DNA from 3 places in the Mesorhizobium sp. M0028 genome. Region 1 is predicted to be linked to each of the others. Evidence: predicted binding sites of a transcription regulator. Region 1 holds the regulator's gene; each other region holds the start of a gene.
The links. The regulator PhoB, encoded in region 1, activates phosphate uptake and scavenging genes when phosphate is short. The targets are predictions, from matches to a motif close to TGTCATNNANCTGTCAT.

Region 1 (7,353 bases):
CGGCGCCGTCGATCATCATCGGCTTGTTCGTCTATGAGTTGATGGTGCGGCCAATGGGGCATTTCTCGGCCATAGCCGGCGCCGTTGCGCTTGCCATCCTGGTCATTCCGGTGGTCGTGCGCACCACTGAAGACATGCTCAACCTGGTGCCGAACGCGTTGCGTGAAGCCGGCGCCGCGATCGGCGCGCCGCGCTGGGTGGTGATCCGTTCGGTCGCCTACCGCGCCGCATTGTCCGGCATCGTCACCGGCATATTGCTGGCGATAGCACGCATTTCCGGCGAGACGGCGCCGCTGCTCTTCACCGCGCTCAACAACCAGTTCTGGAGCAGCAATATCAACGCGCCGATGGCCAGCCTGCCGGTGACCATCTTCCAGTTCGCTCTCAGCCCTTACGAGGAATGGCAGCAACTGGCGTGGAGCGGCGCACTCATAATCACCCTGACGGTTCTGGGCTTGAGCATCCTCGCCCGCAGCCTTACCGGACGCAGAGAGGACAGATGACACAGATGTTGTCCGCGGACATGACGATGACCGAGACGGTCGCCGAGAAGACGAAGATCGAGGTCAAGAACCTCAACTTCTACTACGGCCAGAGCAAGGCGTTGAAGGACATCACCTTGTCGCTGCCCGAGCGCAGCGTCACTGCCTTCATCGGCCCTTCGGGCTGCGGGAAATCGACGCTGCTGCGTGTGTTCAACCGCATCTACGAACTCTACCCGAAGCAGACAGCCGAGGGCCAGGTGCTGCTCGACGGCAAGAACATTCTCGACCGCTCGCAGGACCTCAATCTCCTGAGGACCAAGATCGGCATGGTGTTCCAGAAGCCGACGCCGTTCCCGATGTCGATCTACGAGAACATCGCCTTCGGCGTCAGGCTTTATGAGAATCTGGGCAAGTCCGAAATGGACGGCCGCGTCGAACAAGCGTTGAAGCGGGCCGCGCTGTGGGGCGAGGTCAAGGACAAGCTCAACGCCAGCGGCTTGAGCCTGTCAGGCGGCCAGCAGCAGCGGCTTTGTATTGCCCGCACCGTGGCGGTGAAGCCGGAAGTCATTCTGCTCGACGAGCCGGCTTCGGCACTCGACCCGCTGTCGACCGCCAAGATCGAGGAACTGATCGACGAATTGCAAGCCGACTACACGATCGTCATCGTCACCCACAACATGCAGCAGGCGGCGCGCGTATCGCGCCAGACCGCCTTCATGTATCTGGGTGAACTGGTAGAGTTCGACCGGACCGAGAAGATCTTCACGTCGCCCCGCGAGAAGCGCACGCAGGATTACATCACCGGCCGCTTCGGCTGAGCCGTTCCGATCACGCATATGAGGACAGGACCATGGGCGAACACACAGTCGCTTCTTTCGACGAGGATCTCGAGCAGATCAGCAAGCTGATCCGCGACATGGCCGACCTCGCCGGTTCGATGGTCGGCGGGGCGACCAAGGCCCTGTTGAATTCTGACAACGTGCTGGCGCAACGCGTCGTTTCCGACGATGCCATCATGGATGCGCGTCAACGCGAACTGGACGACCGCGCCATCACCCTGATCGCCAAGCGCCAGCCGATGGCCCACGATCTGCGCCATGTCGTCGGGGCGATCCGCATGGCCGGCGATCTCGAACGCATCGGCGACCTTGCCAAGAATATCGCCAAGCGTGTGAGTGCGGTCGGCCTTAGCGTCACACCGCGCGACCTATCGCATTCCATCGATGCGATGGCGCAGCTGGTGCTCATCCAGGTGCAGGGCGTCATCGAGGAGTATGCTGCAGGCGATGCGGCCGCGTTGGCCAAGCTACGCGCCGCCGACGAGCGCATCGACGTCAAATATACGTCGGTGTTCCGCGAACTGTTGACCTACATGATGGAAGACCCGCGCAACATCACCGCTTGCACGCATCTGCTGTTCTGCGCCAAGAATCTGGAGCGGATCGGCGACCATGTCACCAACATCGCCGAAAATGCGTATTATGTGCTGACCGGCGAGCAATTGCCGGTCAATCGTCCGAAGCAAGACGAAACGACAATGTCCGCACCGGCGACATGATGGGGGTGCCCAGCCGATGATCGCACCACGCATAATGGTGGTGGAGGACGAGGAGCCGTTGGGTGTGCTGCTCCGCTACAATCTCGAATCCGAAGGCTACCAGGTCGAGGTGGTGACACGCGGCGACGAAGCCGAGATCCGTTTGCAGGAGAATGTGCCCGATCTTCTGGTGCTCGACTGGATGATACCAGCGGTTTCCGGCATCGAGCTCTGCCGCCGGTTGCGGGTGCGCCCCGAAACCGAACGGCTGCCGATCATCATGCTGACCGCGCGCGGCGAGGAGAGCGACCGGGTACGCGGTCTTTCGACCGGCGCCGACGACTATCTGGTCAAACCGTTTTCGACACCGGAATTCATGGCCAGGGTCAAGGCGCTGCTGCGCCGCGCCAAGCCGGAAGTGCTGTCCAGCGTGCTGAAGGTCGGCGACATCGTGCTCGATCGCGAATCGCACAGGGTGTATCGCAAGAAGACCGAGATCCGGCTCGGGCCGACCGAATTCCGGTTGCTCGAATTCATGATGCGGCATCCGGGCCGCGTCTTCTCGCGCAGCCAGTTACTCGATAATGTCTGGGGCGAGACGATCTATATCGACGAACGCACCGTCGACGTGCATGTCGGGCGGCTGCGCAAAGCCGTCAACAACGGCCGCATGCCTGATGTCATCCGCACCATCCGCGGTGCCGGCTACGCGATCAGGGAAGATTGACCCGCCCAGTCAGGCTACGTTCTTTCTGACGCCGGGCCTCATTTGCGCGCCCGGCGCGAAAATCTGCTGGTCGACGAAGCTTAACGCCCGCATTGCACAGCCTTCGCGGATCAGCGGCAATTCGTTCGGCTCGGTATCGAAGGAGATCGAGCCCGAATGCTGGCCGCCGGCGGTCTGGGCGATGGCCTTCCGCAAGGCCGGCTCGATCAGATCAAAGGCGGCGGCACTGGCGCCGACCATTGCGACCGGTGCCGGATCGATCAGCGCGAACAGCGAGCCGAGACCGAAACCCAGCGCTTCGCCGGCCTTGCGGTAGGCTTCGCGTTCCGGCCCGTCCTTCTCGCGCGCCCGAACCGCCAGCGCGCGCATGTCGGCGTCGCTGACGTCGGCGACCGGTTGGCTGTCTTCGCTCATCTGCGTGGCGTTGCGCCAGATGGCGTAATTGCCGGCATAGGCCTCGATGCAGCCGCGCCGCCCGCAACGGCAGAGCGCGCCGCCCGGACGATGGATCATGTGGCCAAACTCGCCGCCCGAGGAATGCGTGCCGGTGAACAGCTCGCCCTTCAACACCAGCCCCATGCCGATGCCGTGCGAAAGCAGGATGGCGATGAAGTCGTCGCGATAGCGATCCGGATCGCGCCAGCGCAAAGCCACCGCCATCATATTGCAGTCGTTCTCCACCGTGGCCGGGATGCCGAATTCATCTTCCAGCATGTCGGCAAAGGCGATGTCCGTCTGGGGCGTGATCGGCGACCACAGCATGGCGCGTGCAGGGGAGTCGGTAATTCCCTGAATCGCCAGGGCGATGCGGGCGACACTGCGGACGTCAAGATCTGGATCGTCCAGCCGGCGCCGGACGATGGCCATGCATTCGCGGATCAGTTCGTCGCGCGGCATGGTCAGCGTGTCCAGCCGGCGCTGTTCCTCGGCGACCACCTGCCCCGCATAGTCGATGATGGCGGCCGACAGGAAATTCAGCGACAACACCACGGTCAGCACCGCCGCCGCTTCCGGATTGAGGGCGAGGCCGACCTGCGGACGACCGCGTTTCAACGAAACGGGTTCGCTTGCCTTGCTCTCGGCGAGGATGCCTTCCCGTATCAGGTCGGAGGAGATCGCCGATATGGTCGAGTGGCTGAGGCCGGTGGTTGCGGCGATCTCCGTACGCGATGGCTGGCCGGCCCGGCGCACGGCCGAGATCACCATCGCCCGGTTGCGCCGGCGCAAATCGTCATGGCGGATTCCGACCGACATCGTTTTGCTTTCCTCCCGGTTTGCCGCGGCCGCTCATGAACCGGAAGCCGTCGGTAATGCCGACAAATAGTGTCGGATGAGGCAAATAGTGTCAGATGCAGGTGGCGCTGTCATCGTTTATTCCGAAGCTCGAAAAAAGTCGCAGCAACATCAAAATCCATCAGAATCGATGTTGACAGCAGCGGGAGATCGGGCCAGTATTTTTTCGAGGCTCGAAAAAATTAGCGCCTCTAAGCTGGCCTTTGGGGCCAATTGGTCACGCCGTACGCGGCGCAGGGAGGATATGATGAAGAAATTCACGACCGCCATTCTGGCGGGTGTCGCCATGACGCTGGCGCTTGCGTCGGTGGCGCAGGCTAAAGACAAGGTCATCGGCGTTTCCTGGTCGAACTTCCAGGAAGAGCGCTGGAAGACCGACGAAGCCGCAATGAAGGCGGCCATCGAGGCTGCCGGCGACAAGTATATCTCCGCCGACGCACAGTCCAATCCGGGCAAGCAGCTCACCGACGTCGAGAGCCTGATCTCGCAGGGCGCCAACGCACTGATCATCCTGGCGCAGGACGCCTCGGCGATAGGGCCGGCCGTGCAAAAGGCGCTGGACGAAGGTATTCCGGTTGTCGGCTACGACCGGCTGATCGAGAACAAGGACGTCTTTTACCTGACCTTCGACAACAAGGAAGTCGGCCGCATGCAGGCCCGCGACGTGTTCAAGGTGAAGCCGGAAGGCAACTATGTCTTCATCAAGGGCTCGGGCGCCGATCCGAATGCCGATTTCCTTTTTGCCGGTTCGATGGAAGTGCTGAAGGACGCCATCGACAGCGGCAAGATCAAGAATGTCGGCGAGGCCTATACCGACGGCTGGCTGCCGGCCAACGCCCAGAAGAACATGGAACAGTTCCTGACCGCGAACGACAACAAGGTCGATGCGGTGGTCGCCGCTAACGACGGCACTGCCGGCGGCGTCGTCGCCGCACTGACGGCGCAAGGGTTGGCTGGATCGGTTCCGGTCTCGGGCCAGGACGGCGACCACGCCGCGCTGAACCGCATCGCGCTCGGCACACAGACGGTCTCGGTGTGGAAGGACGCGCGCGAGCTCGGCAAGAACGCCGCCGAGATCGCCTCGCAATTGGCCGACGGCAAGCAGACGACCGACGTTGCCGGCGTGAAGGATTTCACCACGCCCGGCGGCAACACCGTAAAGTCCCTGTTCCTGACCCCGGTCGCCATCACCAAGGACAACCTCAACGTCGTCATCGACGCCGGCTGGATCAAGAAAGAAGAGGTCTGCGCGGGCGTGGCGGCGGGCGCTGTTCCGGTCTGCAACTGATCCGAGTTTCCGAGAAGTCCGAACGCCGCGGCCGCTTGCCGCGGCGTTTTTTCAAGAAAGAATTGTTTTTCCGCTTCCGGCGGATAACTTCCAGGCTGCTTCCGGCATCCGCGGCAGACGGCAACCCGGCGGGAGAAACATCATGACCGACACGACTTCCAACACGCCGGTCGACAGCTCGACGGCAGACCGGGCGCGGGAATCGGAGGCCGGCGTCGTTGCCCGATTTCTCAAGGCAACCGAACTCGACACGCGCATGCTCGGCATGGTCGGCGCGCTGCTGGTCATCTGGGTCGGGATCCACATACTGTCGGGCGGGCTCTTCCTGACGCCGCGCAATCTCTGGAACCTTTCGGTGCAGACCTCGTCGGTGGCGATCATGGCGACCGGCATGGTGCTGGTCATCGTGATGCGTAACATCGATCTTTCCGTCGGCTCCGTGGAAGGCGTGATCGGCATGGTGATGGGCGTGGCGCAGGCCGAATTCCTCGTCCGCATCATGGGATTTCAGCTTGGCAGCCCCTGGCTATGGGTCATCGCACTGGCCGCCGGCCTGGTGCTCGGCCTGGCTATCGGAGCGTTTCAGGGTTTCATCATCGCCTATCTCCAGGTTCCTGCCTTTATCGTGACGCTCGGCGGATTGCTGGTCTGGCGCGGCATGGCATGGCTGATCACCAGCGGGCGCACCGTTGCGCCGCTGGACAGGACCTTCCAGCTGATGGGCGGCGGACCATGGGGCTCGATCGGCGCCACCTGGAGCTGGATCGTCGGTGTCCTCGCCTGCGCGGCCGTTGCCTTCATGCTCTTCAACGGCCGCTCGCAGCGCAAGCGCTTCAACTTTCCGCTGCGCCCTGTCTGGGCGGAAAGCTTGCTCGGCGTGATAGCCTGCGCCGCCATCCTCGGCGCCGTGTGGATCGCCAATTCCTATCGTTGGCCGGTCGGCATCGTACGCCAATATGCCCAGCAGAACGGCATCACCGTTCCCGAGGGCGGGTTGTTCATCGCCCACGGCATCGCCATACCTGTGCTGATGGCCGTGGCCGCGGGCATCGTCATGACCTTCATCACCAGACGCACCCGTTTCGGCCGCTATGTCTTTGCCATAGGCGGCAATCCGGAAGCGGCCGAACTCGCCGGCATCAACACACGCTGGGTCACCATGAAGGTGTTCATGATCATGGGCGTGCTGGCCGCGATTAGTGCGGCGATCGCATCGGCGCGCCTCAACGCGTCGACTAATGCGCTGGGGACCCTGGACGAGCTGCTGGTCATCGCGGCGGCCGTGATCGGCGGCACGTCGCTCGCCGGCGGCTCCGGCACGGTGCTCGGCGCCATGCTCGGCGCGCTTTTGATGCAGTCGCTGCAATCCGGCATGGTGCTGCTCGGCATCGATTCGCCGCTGCAGAGCATCGTTGTCGGCGCCGTGCTGGTGGTCGCGGTGTGGCTCGATACCGTCTATCGCAAACGGGTCTAGTGAGGAGAACGAGCATGGCAGACAGGACCGCTCCCACGGGCACGCCGCTGATCGACATGCGCAACATCTCGATCGCCTTCGGCGGCATTCGCGCCGTCGACGATGCCTCGGTCGATCTTTTTCCGGGCGAGGTGATGGCTTTGCTCGGCCATAACGGTGCCGGCAAATCGACGTTGATAAAAATCCTGTCCGGCGCCTACAAGCGCGATGCGGGCCAGATTTTCGTCAACGGCGAGGAGGCTTCGATCTCCAATCCCCGCGACGCCAAGAAGTACGGTATCGAGACGATCTACCAGACGCTGGCGCTGGCCGACAATGTCGACGCGGCTGCCAACCTGTTTCTCGGCCGTGAGCTGATGACCGGCTGGGGTACGCTCGACGACGTCGCCATGGAGGCTGAGGCGCGCAAGGTGATGGGCAGGCTCAATCCGCGCTTCCAACGCTTCAAGGAGCCGGTGGTAAAGCTTTCGGGCGGCCAGCGGCAGTCGGTTGCGATCGCCCGCGCCATCCTGTTCAACGCCCGCATCCTGATCATGGACGAGCCGACAG
Region 2 (7,353 bases), on a different contig from region 1:
CACCTCGTCATTCACTTCATCCCTAGTCTGCAGGAACATCTGCTCGGTGAATCCGGGCTTCAATGCAAATTCAGTGATTTCAACGACATTCGTGTCCATGACTTCCTCCCTTTGCCATCTGACCTTTGTTTCGCCTCCCGCATTCTGTTCGCTCAAGACGTGCTCGTCCGGCCTCTGCCTTTGAGCCAGCAGAGCGCCATTGTCGTTGCCGTTTCGACGGCGAGGTCCACCGTCATACCGCGTATCCGCATGGCGTTGAACGTCGGAAAGTCGAATAGAAAGCTGATTGCCTGCACGACATCATCGCCCGGACCGTCGTGCGCCAGTGCCTCACGCACGAATCCGGCCACCATGTGTCGCAGGTATTCCTCCCATTCCCGCATGGCCGGAAGCTCGCGCTCGCGCAGGTCGCTTTCGAGATGCCGTCCGCCACGTTGGTAGAAGGCGAACAGCTCGTTGGCGACCCGGCGTAGCCGTTCTTCAGGATCGGTCGCGTCGCCGATTATCTCCCTCACTGCTTCGGGCGACGGAGGACGCAGGCGCTCCATCAGCAATTCGCCGCACGCCGGCACCAGGTCATCCAGAGTAGGAAAATGCTTGTAGACGGTGCCAACGGCGACATCGGCTTCCGTAGCGATATCCTTCCAAGTCGTGCCAAAGATGCCGTTCTGGGTGTGCAGCTTGATTGTCGCGTCGAGAATGCGCTGCCTCGTCTTGGCGAAGGCGGCAGTCCGGGAAGCCATGCTGTAGCGGCGAGGGGACATAGACGTCCACCCAAATAATTGAATGAACAATTCAATCATTTAATTTATCTGGAGTCAATCCAGATTCGCAGGAGCCACTCGCTATTCCCCACTCGGTATTTCATTATTCCCTCCATGAACCCGATCGAGCTTCTCGACTATGCCGGCGTCGCCGTCTTCGCGGCGACCGGTGCGCTGGCCGCCTCGCGCAAACAGCTCGACATTATCGGTTACCTGTTTCTGGCTAGCGTTGCCGGCATCGGGGGCGGAACGTTTCGCGACGTCATCCTCAACGTGCCCGTGTTCTGGGTGGGAAACCGCGACTATGTGCTAATCTGTGCGGCGGTGGCGGTCGTCGTCTTCTTCAGCGCACATCGTTTCGAGTCGCGCTACAAATTGCTGCTCTGGCTCGACGCCATAGGTCTTGCCGCATTTTCGGTGATTGGCGCGGCCAAGGGGCTGACGATCACCGGGTCACCTGCAGTTTCGATCGTCACCGGCATGCTCACCGCAACCCTTGGGGGCATTCTGCGCGATCTGTTGACAGGCGAGCCTTCGGTGCTCCTGAGACCGGAAATCTACGTTACCGCAGCGCTTGCCGGCGCCGGCCTCTACACACTTGGCGATTTCGCCGGACTGCCGCCGCTTGCGTCGGGCCTGGCAGGTTTCATGGCGGCTTTCTGCGTACGCGGCGGCGCGCTGAAATTCGGCTGGGCCTTTCCGTCCTACAAAAGCAAGCCTGGCCGGCGTCCGGAAGATATTCCCTGATTTAAGGTGTCAGGCTGCAAACCGCTGCGCTTCCCCGCCATAATAATTGACGTAGCGGGCACCGATCTCCTTGACCGGCATCACCACGAACACGTCGACCGTCGAGAATTCACGGTCGATGACGCAACCGTCGCCGATGCGCGCGCCGACGCGCAGATAGCCCTTGACCAGCGGCGGCATCGCGGCGATCGCCGCCTTGGTGTTAACGGCTTCGATCGGCATCAGATCCATCGAACAATAGCGCCCGGCGACGGCACGCACGTCCCACGATGAATTCGTCCGGCAGTGGTGGGCAAGATAGGTCAGCGCCTCTGCATGTGCCGCCGGCACGGTGCCGTGGAACGACGCGCAGCCGGTCATCACGCCAATGCCGTAATGATTGATATAGGCCCAGATGCCTTGCCACAGCGCCTCGATGGTGCGCTTGGAGCGGTATTCCGGCAGAACGCAGGAGCGGCCGAGCTCGAGGAAGCGCTGGCCGGGATGTCGCGCGATCAGCTTGGTCAACTCGAATTCGCCTTCGGAATAGAAGCCGCCCGCCGCCGCGGCAATCTCCTGCCGCAGCAGGCGGTAGGTGCCGACGATGCGGCGATGCTCGGGACCGGAAAGCGAAGTATCGAAGACCAGCAGATGGTCGCAGAGGGGATCGAAGCGGTCGGCATCGCGGCGGTCCTGCATCTGGAACAGGTCCTTCCTGGCACCAAGCTCGTCGTAGAACACCCGGTAGCGCACTTCCTGCGCGGCGGCGATCTCGGCCTCGTTGCGGGCGAGCCGCACTTCGAGATTGCCGATGCGGCCGAGCGATGCGCCTTTTATGACGGCATCGGCGTTCCGGCCGACGAGCAAAGGCCCGCTGGCGTTCGGCCGAGCATCACATTCCGGCATGACTGTATGCACGAGTGATTCTCCTTCGAGCCATCCCTCTTGGCACGGGGATACGGTGTAGGTGCAACAGGATTGTGACAGTACCGTGATACGGCTCTGCGGGCAATACTTCGTCGGCTGGGTAATCTATCGACCGTCTATGTTGTGCCTCAAGCGGCCACTTGCCCTTCAACCGCATGAACCAGGGCATCAGGGTCGAGCGGCTTGGTGACGAAGCCGCTCGCACCGTGGGCGAGCACGGCGTGGCGGGTCTTTTCCTGGCTGTCGGCCGACAGCACCATGATCGGCACCGGCGGAACCGCGGTCTCCTCCTCATGGCGGCGGATGGCGGCGATGGCGTCCAGCCCGTCCATGACAGGCATATGCAGGTCCATCAGCACCACGTCGTAGCGGTGCTTATGGCCGGTGCTGATGACCGCCTCGACCGCGGCCTTGCCGTTGCCGACCACTTTCACCCGATGCCCGGCCTTCAGGAGGGTGGCGCGGGCCAGCATGGCGTTGATGTCGTTGTCCTCGGCGATCAGCACCGACAGGCCCTGCTGGCGGCCGCCAATGGCGTGCCCAGCCTGCGCGCCGCGCTTTTGCGGTTGCGGCTCGGCGATGACCGGTGCGTGGCTGGTCAAAAGCACGCGCAGCAATGTCTCGCCGCGCACCGGCCTCGCCAGGAAGGTGGCGTAACCGTTGGCACGGAACTCGCCAAGCATGCCGCGGTCGGTCGGCGCGATCAGCGTCACCGCCTCGCAATCGACAAATCCGCTCTGGCGCAGGCGCCTGAGCAGCCTGCCGTCGCTTTGCTCCATGGCAGCATCGACCAGAAGCACGTTGCAGCCCTCGGCGAAAGGGGCGGCCTGGGCGGCGGCGGCGGCCAGATCGACCGTTCCGCCATTGGCGCGAATGGTGCGGGCGATGGCTTCGGCCTCGACCAGGTTCTTCGACACGATTACCGCATGCCGGCCCAACAGCGCGTTCTGGCGGATCTGCAGCGCCTCGACGGCGGAAATAGCGGGAATCTCGAAGACGAATTCGGATCCCTGGCCAAGCCGGCTCGACACCGAGATAGTGCCGCCCATCGCCGTCACCAGGCGCTTGGAAATCGCGAGACCGAGGCCGGCACCACCATGCGTACGGGTCGAGGTGCCGTCAGCCTGTTCGAAGTCCTCGAAGATGCGCTCCATGTCCTCCTCGCGCAGACCGGGGCCGGTGTCGGTGATGGTGAAGCGGATGCGGTTGGTGGTTTCGGTGCGGACGCGGCCGATGCTTGCCAGGACGCCGCCGCTGTCGGTGAACTTGACGGCATTGCCGATAAGGTTGAGCAGCACCTGCCTGACCCTGCCGGGGTCGGCGGTGATCAGCTGCGGCACGTCGGGTTCGACATGGCAGCCGAGGCCGATATCCTTGGCAAAAGCCCGCGCCGCCAAAAGCTCGATGACATTGTCGGCGATCTCGCGCACCGACATCGGTTGCGGTTCGGGATCGAAGCGGCCGGCCTCGATCTTGGAATAGTCGAGCAGGTCCTCGATCAGCGCCAGCAGCGCGCTGGCCGAGGTCGAGATGGCGCCGACATAGGTCCGCTGCTCGGGCGAAAGGCTGGTGTCGGCGAGAAGCCGGGCCATGCCCATGATGCCGTTCATCGGCGTGCGTATCTCGTGGCTGACGGTGGCGAGGAAGCGCGATTTGGCCTGGCTCGCATATTCGGCCCGTTCGCGGGCGGTGATCAGCGAGGATTCGGCGCGTTTGCGGGCGGTGATGTCACGGGCGATGGCGCGATGCGAAACGGCGCCGCTGTCCTTGTCGCGCACCGACAGCTCGATCCAAGAGAACCAGCGTGGGCCGTCCGGCGTGCGAATGGCGACATCAGTGGAACTCAGGCATTCATGGTCGGAAAAGGCGGCGTCGGGAACGATGCCGACATCGATGCCTAGTTCCGCCAGGGTCTTGCCGGCGAGGTCGCGCTGGTCGGTTTCGACAAGGTCGGCGAAAACCTTGTTGGCGTAGACGATATGGCCGTCGCGGTCGCGGTGGACGACGAGATCGCCGAGTGCATCGATCAGACCGCGAAAGCGCTCCTCGCTCTCCTGCATCTCCCACATGCGGTCGGCCAGCGTCTCGATCTCGGCGCGACTGCGGGCGGTCGTGGCATCGAGCAGGGCCACCGCGCGACGCTGGGTGCGCCTGTTGCGCAGATGCATGGCGAGCCCGGCGATGGCTGTCGCCAAAAGGCCAATGGTGATGAAGATCGGCGCTCCGGTCAGATGCGACAGGCCTGCCAGCACGACGATGGCGACGAGAGTCAGGAAGGGCAGGCCGTGGCGGTTGGCGTCCGGCAATTCCGGCGCCAGCGGCGGCGCGGCGACAAGCTGCCGCCCTGACGCCTCGGGGGCCGCCCGGTCGGCCCGTTCGGCTGGTTCCGCCTCTCTGATGCCGGGTTCCGCAATCATACGGAATTCCTGCCAGACAGAGCTTATTGAAGGTTGTGGTTGATCGTTCGAATTTTAGCGGTCGCGCTCTTTTTTTCCCTTTGGAGCCTCACATGTCCACCACCACGCGGCCGCGGATCTTGCCCTCGACGATGTCATGCGCGGCGCCGATGATGCCGTCGAAGCCGATGCTCGTCGACAGGCTGGCAAGCTTTGCGTGATCGAGATCGGTGCCGATGCGGCGCCAGGCCTCGATGCGGACCGCCTTGGGCGCCATCACCGAATCGATGCCGAGCAGCGAGACGCCGCGCAGGATGAACGGGGCGACGCTTGCCGGCAGGTCCATGCCGCCGGCGAGGCCGCAAGCGGCAACGGCGCCGCCATAGGAGGTCATCGACAGGACGTTGGCCAGCGTGTGCCTGCCGACAGCGTCGATGCCGCCGGCCCAGCGTTCCTTGGCTAGCGGTTTTGCAGGCTGCGCAAGCTCGTCGCGTGAAATCACTTCCGCGGCACCGAGGTCGGTCAGATAGGGGCTTTCGGCACTGCGGCCGGTCGAGGCGATGACGTGATAGCCGAGGCTGGACAGGATCGAGACCGCGACCGACCCGACGCCACCGGCAGCGCCCGTCACCACCACAGGGCCGCGGTCGGGCACGATGCCGTGGCGCTCCAGCGCGATGACGCAAAGCATGGCGGTGTAGCCGGCGGTGCCGACCGCCATCGCATCATGCGGGCTCATGCCGTCCGGCAGCGGTACCAGCCAGTCGCCCTTGATGCGGGCGCGTCCGGCAAAGGCGCCGAAATGCGTCTCGCCGACGCCCCAGCCGTTCAATATGACCTTGTCACCCTCGCGCCAGTCGGGATTGGAAGACGAGATGACGGTGCCGGCGAAATCGACGCCCGGCACCAGCGGCCAGCGGCGGATCACCGGCGCCTTGCCGGTGATTGCAAGGCCGTCCTTGTAGTTCACCGTCGTCGCCTCCACCGCGACGGTGACGTCGCCTTCCATCAGGTCTGCCTCGGTGAGCTCGGTCACCGCGACCGACTGGTTTTTCTCGGCGTCGCGCGAAACGAGGATGGCTTTGAAGGCTTCGGGCATTTTTTCTCCTCGGGCTTGCAAATAAGAAATGTGCGGTGCCGGGCGAGTGAGGTCAATCGCTCGATGTTCCGCGCCACCAGCCAATGAGCTCATCGAAGACGACCAGCACGGCACCGACCGAAATGAAGGCATCGGCGAGGTTGAAGATCGCGAAGGACCAGACCGGCGTGTGAAACAGAATATAGTCGATGACATGGCCATAGGCAGCGCGGTCGATCAGATTGCCGAGCGCGCCGCCGACGATCAGCGCGAAGCCGACGCGGGCAAGCAGGTGGCCGGGCGGCGTGCGGGCCGCAAGATAGAGAACGAAAGCGACCACCAGAACCGCGACGACCACCAGGCCGGTGTCGCCGAAGGACGAAAACAGCGAAAACGCGATGCCGGTGTTGTAGGTGCGGTACAGCGCCAGGAACGGCAGGAGATCGAGCCTTTCCTGGAAGGCAAGGCCGGTCTCGACCAGATATTTCAGCCACTGGTCGAGCGCTATCGCGGCGACAACCAGAAAAGCGTAGGGGCTCCAGGACTTCATGGTTTGCAGTTTCACGGTTTGGGATGTCACGATCGGGCATCCTCCGGGCCGAGCTTCAGCGCGCCGCGCCGGATCTCGAACAGCATGACGCCGGTGGCCACCGCAAGGTTGAGCGAATCGGCGCGGCCTGCCTGCGGTATCCGCAGCAGCTTGTCGCAGCTTGCGGCAAGCTCGTCAGGCAGGCCTTGCTGCTCGTTGCCCATCATCAAAAGCACCGGGCCTTTTGAAAAATCGACCGAGCGGTAATCGACCGCACCCTTAAGATGGGTGCCGGCGACGAGGCCGGGAAAGCTCTTTCGCCAGGCGAGAAAAGCCTCGGCCGACGCCTTGGCGACCGGCACGGCGAAGATCGAGCCCATGGTGGCGCGTACCGTCTCGACCGAAAAGGGATCGGTGGTCTCGCCGACCAGGATGACGCCTTTGGCCCCGACGGCGTCGACCGTGCGGATGACGGTGCCGAGGTTGCCGGGGTCGCGGACGCGGTCGAGCACCACCCAGACGTCGCCATCATGGGCGCGAATGTCCTTCAGCGGCAGCAATTTCTGCGAGAACACGCCGACGACCATTTGCGGATTGTCGCGGCGGGTGATGGCGACCAGCACGTTTTCCGAAACTTCAAGTACGGTGCCGCCGGCGGCAACCGTGCGCGCCGCAACTTTTTCAACCGCCGCATTGCCACGTCCGGCCTTGGCGAAAACCAATGTCCTGATAGACCAGCCGAGATCGAGCGCGTCGATGACCAGCTTCAGGCCTTCGGCCATGAAGGCATTCTGCTGGTCGCGGAATTTCTTCTGCGCGAGCGCCTTGATGTCCTTGACCAGCGGATTGGCGAGGCTGGTGACTTCCTTCACCTGCCCTGGCGCGCCCGCGTGCCGTTCGTACGCACTCATTCAGGCCACCCAGCGCGAGAAC
Region 3 (7,353 bases), 260 kb from region 1:
TGTCGATCCCATCTTCATGCTGTTCATCATCCTGTGGGCGACGATGTTCTTCGGCGGCTTGGCAATGGCGTTCCTGCCGCCGATCTTCGGCACGAAACTGTCGCCGGGCGTGTACAAGTGGCTGGGCATGACGTTCCGCTACGGCCGCGGGCCAGGTTCGTCACCCTCCGGTGGCGGTGCCTGGACGTCGGGGACCTCGTCCGGCAGTGGCTGGTCGTCGGGAAGTTCAGGCAGTGGTTGGTCGTCAGGAAGTTCCGGCGGCGGGTTTTCCGGCGGCGGCGGTTCGTCCGGCGGCGGCGGTTCTTCAGGAAGCTGGTGAGACATCAATCATGGCAACACGACCGATCAGCCCCGAGGATCATGAGCGCATCGCCGATGCGATCCGCGCTGCCGAATCAAAGACCGACGGCGAGATCTACTGCGTCGTGGCGCATGCAAGCGACGGCTATTTCTTCCCGGCCGCCTTCATGGCGATGCTCGGCATGCTCGTCGTCAGCCTCGCCGTCGGTTACGGGCTGGAAGCCTGGTGGCTGTCGATCCGCTTGCCGCATTTCGTCATAGCCGAGCTTCTGGCGCTTGCCAGTGTGCTCATCCTGTTGTGGGCATTGCCCGCATTGCGCATCCATTTGGTGCCGAGGCGGCTGCGCTACCAGGCCGCCCACGCCAATGCGATGAAGCAGTTCCTCGCCCGCAACGTCCACCGCACCGCGGCGCGCACCGGCGTGCTGGTGTTCGTCTCGATCGCCGAGCGCTATGCTGAAGTGGTCGCCGACAGCGGCATCGATTCTCGTGTCGGCCAGCATGTCTGGGACGGTGTCGTCCGCGACCTTACGGCGCATGCCGGCGACGATCGGCTTGCCGACGGCTTCGTCAGGGCGGTCGAAGCGGTCGGTGCGGTACTGGCCGAGCATTTTCCGGTGTCGACCGGCGACAGCAACGAACTGGACGACCATCTGGTCGAGATTTGATCTCGCTAAAGGCGGTTTTGCAGCGTCTCAAGGACGCACCGTTCGGCTGTGCGAAAGCATCGCAGTGGCTGACCGGACTCTTGCAATCGGGCGCCGCGGGTTTATGGTTAACCAATCATGAATACGCTGAGCATCGACATCAGGAAAGCCGAGCCGCGCGATGCAGCCGCCATTGCCGACGTGCATCTCGAGGCCTGGCGCGGCGCCTATTCGGGCATCATCCCACACCGCACTCTGACATCGATGATCAACCGCCGCGGTGCCGACTGGTGGGCGAATGCCATTCGCCGCGCCGCCACCGTCCTGGTCGTCGAAATCGGCGGCAAAATTGCCGGCTACGCGACGATCGGCAAGAACCGTGCCCGCGAACTCAGGCAGCAGGGCGAGATCTACGAGCTTTACCTGCGGCCGGAATATCAAGGCATCGGGCTCGGCAGCCGGCTGTTCTCGGCGGCACGGGCACGGCTGGCCGACCATGGCTTGAAGGGCATGGTGGTGTGGGCGCTGGAAGACAATCAGAACGCACTTGCCTTCTATGCCGGCGCCGGCGGTCGCGATGTGGCCGAGGGCGTCGAGATATTCGAGCAGAAGGCGCTGAAGAAGGTCGCTTTCGTCTGGGAATGACGGCCAGCGCATGATCCGACCGGTTTCGGTTCGGACGATCCCCCAGTACCATTCGCCGCATTGCACCATTCGCCGTCGCCCGCTATCGATCTTCAATCGAGAGAGGGATAAAGCGATGCGTATCGAAGCGATTGCCAGCGGAAAGAACCCGCCCGAGGACGTCAACGTCATTATCGAGGTGCCGATCGGCGGTGAGCCGATCAAGTACGAGATGGACAAGGAGGCCGGCACGCTGTTCGTCGACCGCTTCCTGCACACGTCGATGCGCTATCCCGGCAATTACGGTTTCGTACCGCACACGCTGTCGGGCGACGGCGACCCGATCGACGTGCTGGTCTGCAACACACGCGCGCTGGTGCCGGGCTGCGTCATCAATGTGCGGCCGATCGGCGTGCTGGTGATGGAGGACAATGCCGGCCAGGACGAGAAGGTCATCGCAGTACCTTCGCCCAAGCTGACCTTGCGCTATGAGGACGTTCACGAATACACGCAGCTGCCTGATATCACCCGCCAGCAGGTGCAGCACTTTTTCGAGCACTACAAGGATCTCGAACCCGGCAAATGGGTCAAGATCGAGGGCTGGTACGATGCCGCCTATGCCAAGAAGATGATCGTCGAGGCAATCGAGCGGGCCAAGCGCAAGTAATTAACGGGCGCAAATCGTCAGTTGTCGACGCGGCCGAAATCGGGCGTGTTGCCGATCACCACACGCTTGTCCTTGCCGCAGGCGAAGGTGCGTGCCTTCTCGTCGGCAAGCTTGCGCGCCTGATCGTTGGCGGCGGGATTGCCAGTGGCGAGCACAAGAGCGATCGTGCAGCCTTCGTAGGCGCCAGGCTGGGCAACCTTGGCGACGATCAGCACTTCCGTCGACTTGTTCTCGCCCTCGCTATCGCTGATCGAGCGACGATGGATGACTGCGAAAGGAACGGCCATATCGCCCTTGGTTTCGATACGCCACTCGACTTTGGGTCCAGCCGAGTTGAGGCCGGAAAAGCTTTCCCAGACCGTGGTCATGTCGCCAGGTGGAAACCCGTAGAACAGCGATTCCCGCGCATCGTCGTAGGAAACCATCACCGGGTAGCCGCCATAGCCCGAACAGGCCAGGTCGGCCCAGTCGCCGTCGCCTTCCTCCGCCTGGGCATAAGTCACGCAGTCCTTCTCCCAGACGAGATCGGTATAGACGCTGGATATGTCGCCAGCCCGGGCCGCCTGGCAGAAACCGGCGAGGGCAAGCGGGATCAAAAGAGCGCGCATGGCGGACAACTCCGTTCGGGCTGCCGCAGCGTACCGTCAAATTCAGCAGCAGCCTAGACGAAGTCAGGCTGCTCACAGTGACCTGGTAAACGGAACGCTATTTCCTCAAGCTTGCTTCGATCAGAAGGTCGGCGTTGCGGGCCACCGACTGCGCCGGTCCGCCGGCACCGAACAACTGACCGCTGATATAGGCGCCCTCGATCAGGAGCAGCAGCCCGTCACCCAGCGTGTCGGCGTCGCCGGCACCCATCGCCGCCGCCATGGTGCGCAAGCGCCGGCGCAATTCCTGCTTGTTGGCCTCGCTCACGACGCGGGCCGGATGGCCGTGTTCGGGATATTCGACCGCGGCATTGGTCATGCCACAGCCGCGATAGTCGGGCCTTTGCGTGCGCTTGCCGACACGCGTCAGGAAGGCGACGATCTGCGCGCGCGGATCGCCGGGATGGGCATTCACCGCCTCGTCGAAGCGCTCCCAGAATTCGAGGTCATAGTGCCGAAGATAGGATGCAGCCAACTCATCCTTGGACGGAAAGCTGCGGTAGAGGCTTGGCTTGGTGACGCCGGCACGCCGTACGATCTCGTCGACACCGATCGCCCTGATGCCTTGCCGGTAGAACAGGTCGCGCGCCACCTGGAGGATCCGTTCGGCGGCGCGAGGCAGCGGTGCGCCATTCTCCTTGATCGTTGGTTCAATGCTTTTCATGTCTGGTTTGCCGATGCCTGGTTGACAATGTTACCGGTCGGTACGTATGTTCCGCGCATCTGAAACGTACCGGTCAGTAACATGATAGCTCAATCCCGCCCGTTTGGCCAGCGCTACGCTTTCGTCGTGGTCGCCGTCATCTTCCTCTGCCTGCTGATCGCCGCGGGCCTGCGTTCGGCGCCGGCAGTCATGATGCTGCCGCTGGAGAATAGTTTCGGCTGGCGGCGCGACGTCGTCTCGCTGGCGGCGGCCACCGGCATCTTCCTCTATGGCCTGACCGGGCCGTTTGCCGCGGCGCTGATGGAGCGGATCGGGCTGCGCCGCACCTTGCTTGCCGCGCTGCTTTTGATGTCGGGATCGACCGCGCTCAGCCTGCTAATGACCAAGCCGTGGCATCTGCTCCTCACCTGGGGCGTGTTTTCCGGCATCAGTTCGGGCGCTGTCGCCACCGTGCTCGGCGCGACCATCGTCAACCGCTGGTTCAAGACCAATCGCGGCCTTGTGATGGGACTGATGTCGGCGTCCAGCGCCACCGGGCTGCTGGTCTTCCTGCCGCTGCTCGCCTCGCTCGCCCAGTCCGGCGGCTGGAAGCCGGTCGCCATTGCCATTGCCGTGGCCACCGCCGCCTTGGTGCCGCTGGTTTATATGCTGGTACCGGAGCGTCCGGCCGCGATCGGCATGGTCCGCTATGGCGCCGAGCTCGACGATGTGCCGCCCGCGCCGCCGGCCGCGCAAGGCAATTTCCTCGCGCATACGCTGAGCACGTTGCGCCGCGCCGCCGGTACGCGTGTGTTCTGGTACCTGTTCGCCACCTTCTTCGTTTGCGGCTTCACCACCAACGGGTTGGTCGGCACGCACCTGATCGCCTTTTGCGGCGATATGGGCATCGGCGAAGTGCAGGCCGCGGGCCTGCTCTCGATGATGGGTATCTTCGATCTTATTGGCACGACGCTGTCGGGCTGGCTCACCGACCGTTTCGACCCGCGCAAGCTGCTCGGCATCTATTACGGCATTCGCGGCCTGTCGCTGATCTATCTGCCCTATTCCGGCTTCTCCGCGACCAGCCTGATCATCTTCGCCGTATTTTACGGACTGGACTGGATCGCCACAGTGCCGCCGACGCTGCGGCTTTCCAACGAGGCGTTCGGCGACCGCAGCGGGCCGATCGTCTTCGGCTGGATCGTCGCCGGCCATCAAGTCGGCGCAGCGACAGCGGCCTTTTTCGGTGGCACTATGCGTGAGTTGCAGGGCAATTACGAGCTTGCCTTCCTGATCGCCGGCATGACGGCAATAGCCGCCGCCTGCATCTCGCTGCTGATCAACACCAGCCGCCCGGCGTTCGATCCTGAACCGCAGGCGGCATAGCTTCTCGTTGCAGGAGAGATGCCGTCGGCCAAATTGCCGATCTCCCCCTCGCGGGGGAGATGCCCGGCAGGGCAGAGGGGGCGCGAAGGTTCGCCAGCCTCCGACTTTACGCAATGTTCTGCCCAAACTCCGCTGCTCCGTCTGATTTCTTTCTGATTTGTACGTCGGCGGGACAGCGCCCCCCTCTGGCCTGCCGGCCATCTCCCCCGCAAGGGACCCGCAAGGGGGGAGATCAGCAGCTTCGCCGCCGAGCGGTCCAGCCTTCCCGCTTGTTGATGTCAGAAAACCTTCATCGTTTCGAAATGTGCCTGAAACATTGAAGCTGGAGCTTGGCGGCGACGTTCAACGCCATCCAGGAGACAGCCATGAACAAGATTTCAATGACGCGGCGCGCTTTCGTCACGTCGGCCAGCGCCGTTGGCCTGGTCGGCGCCTCGGGTCTCGCCCTTCCCTATTACTCGCGCGCCAATCAGCGCCCGGCCTTCACCCATGGCATCCAGTCCGGCGACGTCGACGCGACCAGCGGCATGGTCTGGACGCGCACGGACCGGCCGTCGCGCGTCATGTTCGAAGTGTCGTCGACGGAAAGTTTCGCCAATGCCGTCCGCCTGGCGCCGCTCGATACCTCGCCGGCCAGCGACTATACGGTGAAGCGGCTGCTCACCGATCTCGCCTCCGACCAGGATATTTTCTACCGCATGGTCGCGGCCGATCTTGCCGACATCAACGCCGTTTCCGAGCCGATCGTCGGCCGCTTCCGCACGGCACCTGCCTCGAAGCGTGACATCCGCTTTGCCTGGTCGGGCGACACCGCCGGCCAAGGCTGGGGCATAGACGAGACCGGCATGAAGACCTACGCCACGATCGCCAAGCACACGCCCGACTTCTTCCTGCATTCGGGCGATACGATTTATGCCGATGGTGCGATGAAGGACGAAGTCGACCTGCCCAATGGCGGCAAGTGGAAAAACACAGTGCTGATCAACGAAAAGCGCAAGGTTGCCGAGACGCTGGACGAATACCGGGCGCAGTGGAAATACAACATGATGGACAAGAACGTTCTTGCGCTCAGTGCCATCTGCCCGACTTTCTATCAGTGGGACGACCATGAGGTGCTTAACAACTGGTCGGACTCGAAGGACCTGAGCGCCGACGACCGCTACACAGAAAAATCAATCCATGTGCTGGCAGCACGTGCGGCGCGCGCCTTCCACGAGATGACGACGATCCGCTACGAACCGTCGGAGCCGGGCCGCGTCTACCGCAAAATCGCTTATGGTCCGCTGCTCGACGTGTTCTTCCTCGACATGCGTTCCTACCGCGGCCCCAACGGTCCGGATATGCAGGAGACGATGACGCCTGAATCGCGCATCCTCGGCGAACAGCAGATCAAGTGGTTGAAGCGTGAGCTGGCAAATTCCAACGCGACGTGGAAAATCATCGCCGCCGATATGCCGCTCGGCCTCGTGGTCTGGAATGACGGTACCAAGAAGGTCGGGGCCGAGGCAGTCAGCAATGGCGACAATGGCACGGCCAAGGGGCGCGAGCTGGAAATTGCCGACCTTCTTCGCTATATAAAGAACGCGGGCATCAGCAATACCGTTTGGCTCACCGCAGACGTGCATTACACGGCCGCGCATTACTACAATCCGGACAAGGCGCAGTTCCAGGACTTCAATCCGTTCTGGGAATTCGTTTCGGGTCCGATCCATTCAGGCACGTTCGGACCGAATGGTTTCGACATGACCTTCGGCCCGGAGCTGAAGTTCATCAAGGCACCGACTGCCGAGCAGGGTCAGAACCTGCCGCCGTCGGCCGGCCTGCAGTTCTTCGGACTTGTCGATATCGATGGCGCTACAGAGCAGCTGACGGTGCGGCTGATGGATCGCGACGACAGCGAACTCTACAAGGTCACGCTCGATCCGGTGCGGTCGGCGTGAGCGACTGCACCATTATCCTCGGGCCAGCCCGAGGGTAGGACGTGTATCAATCGGGATAGCAGACGACGGGAATGTTGGGCCAGACGGCGCTGTCGCATCCGGCATTTTGCTGCCTTTGCTTGAAGGCGGCGCTGACTGGCCCGGTCACCACCGGGTCGACGCCATCGGGAGCATCGGCAAAAAGCTGCTCCGCCGACCGCTTGTCGGACGGCAGGGCAGTCCGCGTCTCCTTGAACGACGCGGCCGACTGCGCCGCGCCTGCCGCGAGGAGGACGGCGAGTGCGCTACATGCCAAAATCGGCCGGAGTCTGCTGCCTGCGTCGATCATGAAATTCGAACTGCCCGGACCATGAAAGGTTCCGCCTTGGTTAATAATTCCACTTCACACCAAGACATTTAAGATTTGGTGACTTTATTTGGTGACTCGCCTCCTCTTTCGCAATTGCGAAAAACCCTGTATGAGCCGCCCAACCGAAAGAGGCAGCGCCTTTTGGCCTGC

Region 2: olsB (l-ornithine N(alpha)-acyltransferase) is a predicted target of PhoB. The motif match lies at 2,460-2,476, and genes of this name have one in related genera.
Region 3: NKJ93_RS06165 (alkaline phosphatase D family protein) is a predicted target of PhoB. The motif match lies at 5,191-5,207, and genes of this name have one in related genera.

What each region holds. Positions count from the first base shown of each region.
Region 1 covers NZ_JAMYVG010000002.1:489,518-496,870, forward strand. Annotated here, with positions in the region: gene pstA (phosphate ABC transporter permease PstA) at 1-503, shown strand, start outside; gene pstB (phosphate ABC transporter ATP-binding protein PstB) at 500-1,303, shown strand; gene phoU (phosphate signaling complex protein PhoU) at 1,336-2,043, shown strand; gene phoB (phosphate regulon transcriptional regulator PhoB) at 2,060-2,749, shown strand; gene NKJ93_RS07490 (ROK family protein) at 2,759-4,003, opposite strand; gene xylF (D-xylose ABC transporter substrate-binding protein) at 4,290-5,330, shown strand; gene NKJ93_RS07500 (sugar ABC transporter permease) at 5,473-6,804, shown strand; gene NKJ93_RS07505 (ATP-binding cassette domain-containing protein) at 6,819-7,353, shown strand, end outside.
Region 2 covers NZ_JAMYVG010000025.1:49,095-56,447, reverse strand. Annotated here, with positions in the region: gene NKJ93_RS29470 (quercetin 2,3-dioxygenase) at 1-99, opposite strand, end outside; gene NKJ93_RS29465 (TetR/AcrR family transcriptional regulator) at 153-803, opposite strand; gene NKJ93_RS29460 (trimeric intracellular cation channel family protein) at 879-1,511, shown strand; gene olsB (l-ornithine N(alpha)-acyltransferase) at 1,521-2,396, opposite strand; gene NKJ93_RS29450 (hybrid sensor histidine kinase/response regulator) at 2,546-4,834, opposite strand; gene acuI (acrylyl-CoA reductase (NADPH)) at 4,923-5,912, opposite strand; gene lspA (signal peptidase II) at 5,965-6,441, opposite strand; gene NKJ93_RS29435 (TrmH family RNA methyltransferase) at 6,468-7,331, opposite strand; gene NKJ93_RS29430 (RsmD family RNA methyltransferase) at 7,332-7,353, opposite strand, start outside.
Region 3 covers NZ_JAMYVG010000002.1:226,412-233,764, forward strand. Annotated here, with positions in the region: gene NKJ93_RS06130 (TPM domain-containing protein) at 1-319, shown strand, start outside; gene NKJ93_RS06135 (TPM domain-containing protein) at 330-968, shown strand; gene NKJ93_RS06140 (GNAT family N-acetyltransferase) at 1,086-1,592, shown strand; gene ppa (inorganic diphosphatase) at 1,708-2,238, shown strand; gene NKJ93_RS06150 (hypothetical protein) at 2,256-2,846, opposite strand; gene NKJ93_RS06155 (TetR/AcrR family transcriptional regulator) at 2,944-3,549, opposite strand; gene NKJ93_RS06160 (MFS transporter) at 3,631-4,914, shown strand; gene NKJ93_RS06165 (alkaline phosphatase D family protein) at 5,280-6,854, shown strand; gene NKJ93_RS06170 (hypothetical protein) at 6,901-7,182, opposite strand.